Regions from separate parts of the Streptomyces sp. NPDC107575 genome, predicted to be linked through region 1. Evidence: riboswitches for the same ligand, from Rfam matches in the RefSeq annotation. Region 1 holds a riboswitch; the other holds the start of a gene.
What was found. A riboswitch is a leader RNA that binds a small molecule or an ion and turns the genes downstream of it on or off. The one in region 1 is predicted to bind cobalamin.
Positions count from the first base shown of each region.

Region 2: another riboswitch for cobalamin. It lies ahead of metE (5-methyltetrahydropteroyltriglutamate--homocysteine S-methyltransferase); the one in region 1 lies ahead of nicT (Nickel transporter NicT).

Region 1 is NZ_JBVKBG010000001.1:75,406-80,084, reverse strand. Features, by position in the region: gene ACZ7L4_RS00365 (class I SAM-dependent methyltransferase) at 1-403, opposite strand, end outside; gene rho (transcription termination factor Rho) at 763-1,914, shown strand; gene ACZ7L4_RS00355 (GNAT family N-acetyltransferase) at 1,945-2,436, shown strand; gene ACZ7L4_RS00350 (inorganic diphosphatase) at 2,502-3,005, shown strand; cobalamin riboswitch at 3,009-3,224, shown strand; gene nicT (Nickel transporter NicT) at 3,256-4,374, shown strand; gene ACZ7L4_RS00340 (GTP-binding protein) at 4,543-4,679, shown strand, end outside.
Region 2 is NZ_JBVKBG010000012.1:36,252-40,930, reverse strand. Features, by position in the region: gene ACZ7L4_RS40445 (alpha/beta hydrolase) at 1-252, opposite strand, end outside; gene metE (5-methyltetrahydropteroyltriglutamate--homocysteine S-methyltransferase) at 495-2,813, opposite strand; cobalamin riboswitch at 2,977-3,202, opposite strand; gene ACZ7L4_RS40435 (NUDIX domain-containing protein) at 3,239-3,652, shown strand; gene ACZ7L4_RS40430 (hypothetical protein) at 3,832-3,972, shown strand; gene ACZ7L4_RS40425 (hypothetical protein) at 4,470-4,679, shown strand, end outside.

The sequences.
Region 1 (4,679 bases):
GCCACTCGCGCGGAAGGAAGTGGCCGAACGCGCCGAAGCTCACGACCAGGTCGAAGACCTCGCCGAAGGGCAGCGCGAGGGCGTCCCCTCGGACGTGGCCCGCGGTCGGTTCGGCGCGCCGCGCCACGTCCAGCATGCCGCCGCTGAAGTCCACGCCCACGGCCCGCCCGACACCCGCCTCGCGCAGCACGCGCAGGCCCGCCCCGGTGCCGCAGCACAGGTCGAGCCCGGTGTCGTACGGGCCGAGGCCGGCGAGCGCGCGGCCCACCGCGTCGAGCACGACGTCCGGGGTGCGGAACGGCGTGTGGTCGAACTTCGGCGCCAGCAGGTCGTAGCCGCGCTCGACCGAGGACAGCGCCTGAACGGCCAGCTCGCGGAGGGTGGGACCCTGATCGGTGAACATGGCGGATCAGCATAGGGCGGGCACGCGCCGAAGCGGGGGCTTGCCGCGCGGCGGGTGTCCGGTGGTACGGTCTTAGCGGTACATGTGCTCGCCCGTTTCGAGGCGCCGGTACCGAATCTCTTCTCTCAGCGCACGCGGGTCGACCGTCTCCCGGTCACCGCACAGCGCACGTCATCCCTGGTCAGCGGCTTCTGGCGGGCTCTTCACCCGTTGCCGTTCCTCCAGGTTCTCCCCGGCCGCGGGGCGCGCTCTGCCGCCCCTGCCACTCGCCGGATCCCACCCCTTCCCTGCCCTTGTACGCCCGCCGCCGGACGCCTGCCGCGTCCGCGGCTCGGCCCGCGAAAGGACCTGTGATCGTCATGACCACGGCCACCACCACCATGAGCACCACCCCCGCACCTCAGGACCAAGAACCCGTCCGCGCCGCCGGCGTCCTCGACATCGGCGGGAACGGGCACGGTTTCCTGCGCGCTGCCGACCTGGAACCCACGTCGCACGACGTGCAGGTCCCCGCCCACCTCATCCGTCGACTCGGCCTGCGCAAGGGCGACTTCGTCGAGGGCACGTGCGGGAAGCCGCACACCCTCGCCCACGTCGAGACCGTCGGCGGCGCCCCCGCCGACGCGAGCCGCGCCCGCCCGCGCTTCGCCGACCTCACCCCGCTCCACCCCAGCGAGCGCTTCCGCCTTGAGTACCCGGCCGCCGGGCTCGCCGGACGCGTCGTCGACCTGTTCACGCCCGTCGGCAAGGGGCAGCGCGGCCTGATCGTCGCGCCGCCGAAGACCGGCAAGACGGTACTGCTGCAGCAGCTCGCCGCGGCGTTCGCCGCGAACCACCCCGAGGTCCATCTCATGGTGGTGCTCGTCGACGAGCGCCCCGAGGAGGTCACCGACATGCGGCGATCCGTGCGCGGCGAGGTGTACGCCTCGACGTTCGACCGTCCGGCGAAGGCCCACATCGCGCTCGCCGAACTCGCCGTGGAGCGTGCCAAGCGCCTCACCGAGCAGGGCCGCGACGTGGTGATCCTCCTCGACTCCCTCACCCGGCTGTGCCGGGCGCACAACAACGCGGCCTCGACCAGCGGCCGCACCCTGTCCGGCGGTGTGGACGCCGCGGCCCTGCACGGACCGAAGCGGTTCTTCGGCGCGGCCCGCGACGCCGAGGAGGCCGGCTCGCTGACCATCCTCGCCACCGCCCTCGTCGACACCGGCTCCCGCGCCGACGACTACTACTTCGAGGAACTGAAGAGCACCGGCAACATGGAGCTGCGCCTCGACCGCGTCCTCGCGCAGCGCCGCGTCCACCCCGCCGTCGAGCTCACCCCCTCCGGCACCCGCCGCGAGGAACTCCTGCTGCCCGCCGCCGAGTTGAGCGTCGTGCGCGGACTGCGGCGCGCCCTGCAGAGCCGGGACCCGGCCGCCTCCTACGAGGCCCTGCTCGACAAGCTGCGCCAGACCCCGGACAACGCCGCGTTCCTGCGCCAGGCGCACTCCACGGTGCCCACGGCCTGACCCCGCCCCCGAGTGCGTAATACTCGACACATGAACGCGAGCATTACGCGCCGTGGCGGGCCCCCGGCCGTCACCGTCCGGCGGGCCACCGCCCGGGACGCCCGGCGCCTCACCCGCCTCGTGCGCGGCTCCAGCGCCTACCGGGACCCGTACGCCTCCATGGTCGCGGGCTACCGGGTGGGCCCCGACTACATCGAGGCGCACCACGTGTACGTCGCCGTGGACCAGGCCGACGAGCGGGTGCTCGGCTTCTACGCGCTGCTCGCCGAGCCCCCGGAGCTGGACCTGATGTTCGTCGCCGACGAGGCGCAGGGCCGGGGCATCGGGCGGCTGCTCGTCGACCACATGCGTACGCAGGCGCGGGCCGCGGGCCTCGACCACGTCCGCGTCGTCGCGCACCCGCCCGCCGAGGGCTTCTACCGCGGCATGGGCGCGCGCCGCACCGGCACGGTGCCCGCGCGCCCGCCGGCCGTCGCCTGGGACCGGCCCGAACTCGAATTCCCCATTCCCCCGGCCGCCTGAGGGGTTCCGCCCTCGCCCGGTACGGCGCACACTCGGGGGCGTCGGAATGCGGCAAGGAGGCCACATTGGGCAGCAGTCAGGCACGCGCCGAGGCGTTCGACGTGATCGTGGAGATCCCGCAGGGATCCCGGAACAAATACGAGATGGACCACGATCTCGGCCGGATCCGGCTCGACCGGATGCTGTTCACGTCGACGCAGTACCCCGCGGACTACGGCTACATCGAGGGCACGCTCGGCGGCGACGGCGACCCGCTGGACGCGCTCGTCCTGACCGGCGACGCGACGTTCCCCGGCTGCGCCATCGAGTGCCGGGCGATCGGCATGTTCGTGATGAGCGACGAGAAGGGCCCGGACGAGAAGGTCCTGTGCGTCCCCGCGCACGACCCGCGGCACGACGCGACCCGGGACATCGAGGACATCCCCGAGTTCGACCGCCTGGAGATCACCCACTTCTTCGAGGTCTACAAGGATCTCGAACCGGGCAAGTCGGTCGACGGTTCCCACTGGGAGGGCCGGGAGAAGGCCTACGAGGAGATCCGCCGGGCCCGCGAGCGCGCTTCCGGGTAGGTGTTAGGTTGGTCGGGCCGTGGTGCTCGGGAAGACCGGTGACGGCCCCTCAGGGGCCCATTCCGGAGCGGCCCTCGCCACTGTGATCGGGTTTCGGACAGCGACGTCCGGAGCGCGCCGTTCCACCCTGTGCGCCACTGGCGGCCGTCGGCCGCTGGGAAGGCCGGAGCGGCGGGCACGCCCGTAAGCCAGGAGACCGGCCGCGGCATCTCACGAAGTGATCCACGAGGTGCTGGAGCGTGATCGACGCATGACCCTGCCCGGGAACTCCCCGACCCCTGCCCTGAACACCCCCTCCCCTGCCTTCCGCTGGCGCCGCGAGGACACGCTGCGCACGGCCGGACTGATCGCGGTGATCGCCGCGCTGCACGTCGTCGCGTTCGGCGTGCTCTTCCTGCTCGTCGTCCCCGAGCACTACGAAGTCGGCAACAAGGCCTTCGGCATCGGCCTCGGCATCACGGCGTACACGCTCGGCATGCGGCACGCCTTCGACGCCGACCACATCGCCGCCATCGACAACACCACCCGCAAGCTGATGGCGGACGGCAAGCGGCCCGTCTCGGTCGGCTTCTGGTTCGCGCTCGGCCACTCCAGCGTGGTGGTGGCCATGGCGGCGCTCGTCGCCGGCGGCGCTGCGCTCGCCGGCACCCTCATGAACGACAACTCGCCCACCCACCAGGTGCTCGGCGTCGTCGGCACGACCGTCTCCGGTACGTTCCTGTACCTCATCGCGGCGCTCAACCTCGTTGCCCTGATGGGCATTCTGAAGGTCTTCAAGGCGATGCGCGCGGGCTCGTACGACGAGCGGCGGCTCGAGGAGCACCTGGACTCGCGCGGGTTCATGAACCGGATCCTCGGCCGCTTCACCAGGTCCATCACCCGGCCAGGACAGATGTTCCCGCTGGGCTTCCTCTTCGGCCTCGGCTTCGACACCGCGACCGAGGTGACACTGATGGTGATGGCGGGCAGCGGAGCCGCCGCCGGCCTGCCCTGGTACGCGATCCTGTGCCTGCCGCTGCTGTTCGCCGCGGGCATGAGCCTGTTCGACACGCTCGACGGCACGTTCATGAACTTCGCCTACCAGTGGGCGTTCTCCAACCCGGTGCGCAAGGTGTTCTACAACCTCACCATCACCGGTCTGTCGATCGCGGTCGCGTTCTTCATCGGGACCATCGAACTCGTGGGCGTGCTGCACGACAAGCTCGACCTGAGCGACGCGGTGACCGGGTGGATCGCCGGGCTCGACCTCGACAACGTCGGGTACGTGATCGTGGGCCTGTTCGTGGTCGTGTGGGCGGCGGCGATCGCCTACTGGCGGCTCGCGCGGGTCGAGCAGCGGTGGTCGGCGCGGGTGGCCGACGCCGGATAAATCGGTTGCCGGGGTGCGCGGCACACTGCTGCACTGATCCCTGTGCGGCAACTGCCGCGCATCCCGAGCGTGAGGACCGATCCATGCGCACTGCAGTCCAGCTCCTTCCGAGGGCCACCGCGGATTCCGCCGCCGTGGCATTCCCTTCCCTCAAGGACTCGACTGCCAGTGGCATTGCTGAATCTTGGAATTCTCGCGCACGTCGACGCCGGTAAGACCAGCCTGACCGAGCGGCTCCTGCACACGGCCGGGGTGATCGACGAACTCGGCCGCGTCGACGAAGGGAGCACCCGCACCGACTCCCT
Region 2 (4,679 bases), on a different contig from region 1:
GGCGGGCAGCTTGCCGCTGGCAGCATTCTTCGGTACGTAGAGGTCCGCTGCGACCGTGATGCCGTAGCGGTTCTTGAACCGTACGGAAGTCCGCCTGACGTTCCTGTCCAGGGCGAAGGTGTAGCCGGCCTGCCTCGTGGCGGCGCCGCCGGTGCGGCCGGTCTCGTCACCGTAGGCGGGCAGCGCCGTGAAGGACGCGGCGGCAGCGGCGCCGCCACCCGCGATCAGGCCGAGCGCTTTGCGACGTTCCATGGAGTGGACCTCATTCTCGGTCGTGAGGGAGAGGGAGCGAGGTGACGCGCGGGCCGGTGGTGTCCCGGCCGACGCGCGGTTCCAGGAGACCGTTTCCGCGGCAGGAGTGGCAGGTCGGGTTTGTGGGGGGTACCAGTTCAACCCCCCAACACCGCCCGGCGGTTTGCCGAGAGGCAGCAGGTCGCGGCGTGGTGGCGTGCCGGGGTGCCCGTGACACACACCCCGGCACGCCACCCGGGGCATCAGGCCGAGCCGAGCTCCCCGCGTACGATCCTGGCCGCGGCCACCAGGTTCTCCAAGGAGGTACGTGTCTCGGGCCAGGCGCGCGTCTTCAGGCCGCAGTCCGGGTTGACCCACAGTCGTTCGGCCGGGATGGCCTCAAGTCCCTTACGCAGCAAGGCGGCGGCCTCCTCCGGGCTCGGGACACGGGGGGAGTGGATGTCGTAGACACCCGGGCCCGCCTCGCGCGGGTAGCCGTGCCCGGCCAGTTCGCGGGCGACCTGCATGTGCGAGCGGGCGGCCTCCAGGCTGATGACATCGGCGTCGAGATCGTCGATGGCCTGGACGATGTCGCCGAACTCGGCGTAGCACATGTGCGTGTGGATCTGGGTGTCCGGACGGACCCCCGCCGTCGACAGGCGGAACGCCTCGGTCGCCCATTCCAGGTACGCGGCGTGGTCCGCGGTGCGCAACGGCAGGGTCTCGCGGAGCGCCGGCTCGTCGACCTGGACGATCGAAGTGCCGTTCGCCTCAAGGTCGTTGACCTCGTCGCGCAGGGCGAGGGCGACCTGGCGTGCCGTGTCGCCGAGCGGCTGGTCGTCGCGGACGAAGGACCAGGCGAGCATGGTGACCGGGCCGGTGAGCATGCCCTTGACCGGGCGGTCGGACAGCGACTGCGCGTACGACGTCCAGCGCACCGTCATCGGCGCGGGGCGGGAGATGTCCCCGGCCAGTACCGGCGGGCGCACGTAACGGGTGCCGTAGGACTGGACCCAGCCGTGCTGCGTGGCGAGGTACCCCGTCAGCTGCTCGGCGAAGTACTGCACCATGTCGTTGCGTTCGGGTTCGCCGTGCACGAGCACGTCGATGCCGGTCTTCTCCTGGAAGGAGACGACGTCGCGGATCTCGCTCCTGATCCGCTCCTCGTAGCCCGCGGTGTCGAGGCGTCCTGCCCTCAAGTCGGCGCGTGCCGTGCGCAGTTCGGCCGTCTGCGGGAAGGAGCCGATCGTCGTCGTGGGGAGCAGCGGCAGGCCCAGGTGGGTGCGCTGGGCGGCGGATCGCTCGGCGTAGGGCTGGGTGCGCCGGGTGTCCGCGGCGGTGACGGTGGCGGCGCGGGCCCGTACGGCCGGGTCGCGGGTGATGGGGGAGGCGGCGCGCGAGGAGAGGGCGGCGCGGCTCACCGCGAGCTCGGCGGTGATCGCGTCCGTGCCGCGGGTCAGGCCCTTGGCGAGGGTGGCGACCTCGGCGGTCTTCTGGCGGGCGAAGGAGAGCCAGCGCCGGATCTGCGGGTCGATGTCGCGCTCCCGGGCGGCGTCCAGCGGGACGTGCAGCAGCGAGCAGGAGGCGGCCGCGTCGACGCGGTCGGCGAGGCCGAGGAGGGTGCCGAGCGTGGCGAGGGACTTCTCCAGGTCGTTGACCCAGACGTTGCGGCCGTTGACGACGCCGGCGACGAGTCGCTTGCCGGGCAGGCCGCCGACCGACGCGAGCGCGTCGACGTTGGCGGCGGCCGCCTCGGTGAAGTCGAGGGCGAGGCCGTCGACCGGCGCCTTCGCGAGGATGGGCAGGGCGTCGCCGAGACGGTCGAAGTACGACGCGACGAGCAGCCTGGGCCGGTCGGTCGCCGTGCCGAGCTCGCGGCAGGCGCGCTCGGCCGCGGCGAGTTCGGCCGCGGTGCGGTCCTGGACCAGGGCGGGCTCGTCGAGCTGCACCCATGCGGCGCCGGCCGCGCGCAGGTCCGCGAGGACCTCCGCGTACACCGGCAGCAGCCGCTCCAGCAGCGTGAGCGGGTCGAAGTCGGCGGCGACGCCCGGCGCGGGCTTCGCCAGCAGCAGGTACGTGACCGGGCCGACCAGGACCGGGCGGGCCGCGAGCCCCTCGTCGCGGGCCTCCTTGAACTCGGCGACCTGCTTGGTGGAGTCGGCGGTGAACACCGTGTCAGGCCCCAACTCCGGCACCAGATAGTGATAGTTGGTGTCGAACCACTTGGTCATCTCCAGCGGCGCCACGTCCTGGGTGCCGCGGGCCATCGCGAAGTACCCGTCCAGGGCGTCGGCCGCGACGGCGGCGCGGTGGCGCTCAGGGACGGCGCCCACCATGACGGTGGTGTCCAGGACGTGGTCGTAGTACGAGAAGTCGCCGGTGGGGACCTCGTCGATACCGGCCGAGACGAGTTCCTGGCGGTTGGTGCGGCGCAGTTCGGCGGCGGTGGCACGCAGGGCGTCGGCGGTGACGCGGCCCTTCCAGTACCCCTCGATCGCCTTCTTGAGCTCCCGGCCGATGCCCTGGCGCGGGTAGCCGTGCACGGTGGCCCGTGCTGCCGCGGCTGCGGTCCTGGTGGTCACGGAGTTCTCCTTCGAGAGACGTATCCCATGGATCCCGGGGACCGGAACGCGTGAAGGAGAGACACCACCGGCGGTGCGACCTCGCGCGGACGAGGCGCGGTGGTCCGCCTGATGTGTTCGCCGACCCGCCCTCGAGGTCACCGGGATGTCCGCGCACGCGTCGTACGAGCACGGGCAGATGGCAGGTCTTCGGACTCGCGGGCACGTCCTTCGAACGAACGAGGACACCTACTGGCCGTCGCTTCCCAGGTCCCGTCTGTCGGACCCAGTGCGTGTGACGGCGGTCGTTCCCACTCACCGCTGCGGGGCAGTCCCGGATTCCCACCGGGTTCCCTCTTGCGACGCATCCCGCCTGGCTGACGGGGCGAACCAGCTGCACCACCCACCCTAAGGGCTGGTCGCACGTGGCGTTGCACAATGCGGGCATGGATCACACAGTCATGAAGGTCGTCGCGGCGGCCGTCGTCGAGAACGGGCGGCTGCTCGTCGTCAGCAAGCAGGCGGCGCCGGACGTCTACTTCGTTCCGGGCGGCAAGCCCGAGCCGGGCGAGGAACCGGAGGAGACGCTCGTACGGGAGCTGCGCGAGGAACTGGGCGTCGAGCCCGGCCGCCTCGAACCGCTCGCCGTGGTGGAGGAGCGGGCGGCTCTGGAGGGCGTGCCGATGCACCTCACGGTCTTCGCCACGACGCTGATGGGCGATCCGGTGCCGGCGGCCGAACTGTCCGCCCTGCGCTGGACCGACGGCCGCGAGCCGGGCCTCAGGCTGGCCCCCGCCGTCGAACACCATTTGCTGCCGCTTTTGCGGGAGTTGGGGTGGATGGAGCCGGTTGCAGGGTGACCACCGGGCCGCGGAGGCCGGTCATCGCCCACCGGTAGTGGGGGAGTCGTACGTCGGCAGGGTGAAGGTGTCGGCCGGTGGGGCCAGGAAGCGGGACAGCACGGTGCTGACGGGCTTGCTGGTCGTGGTGCGCAGGACGGTGTTGAGGGTGGCGATGCGCGCCTTGGTACGGGGGCTGAATGCGCTTCGAGTGGGGCCCGGTAGGGGCGGAACGGCTCGCGGCCGATGTGACCTGCCTGGTCGTCGTCGACGTGCTGTCGTTCACCACGTCTGTGACGGTCGCGGTCGATGCGGGAACGCGGGTGTTCCCCTGTCGCTGATGGACGCCGCCTTGGCGGTGGGGCGCCGAGCGGTCACCGAGGCTTCACCGTGGTCGCCGCCTCGTTGCGGAATGCGACAGCCGTCGGGCGGTGGCTCGGCGCCCAGGGGTACGGGAGCGTCGAGCGCCCTGTCGGGGTGATCGCCGCTGGTGAGCGTTGGTCCCGGATCCATCCGCTGCGGTCGCGGCCTGCTCGTCCGGGAGCGAACTCGAGGCCGCCGGGTTCGCCGAGGATGTCACTGTCGCCGCGGAGTTGGACGTCAGTGAGGTGGTTCCGGTGCTGACCGGCGGCGCCTTCGTCGGCGCCGGCCGATCGCGCGATTCTGCTGGTTGGGTCAGGCCGTGAGCAGGTACTTCCCGGGAGTGGGCACAGTGGGCGAATTGCGGAAGTCCGGGGATGTTCGCCCCAATGAGCCTTGCACTGTGCAAATATGGGCGGAGTGCCTGGCGGCTGTGGCGTTGCCATGCCCGAACTCATTGGGTCAGTAGGCGGGTTGGATGAAGCAGATCCCGGCGTTGTGGTTCGTGCTGCACGTGGCGTGCGCCCTCTGCCACGCACAGGCGGCCCGGCTGGAGTTCGCGCAACCTGGAGTGCACCCGGCGAGCTGGTACAGCTGGGCGGTGGGGGAGCGCGGCGCGTACCAGCGAGTGCGTGACTCCCGGCTGTGGTGGCTGATCGTGGAAAGCGGCGGCTACTCCAACGGCATG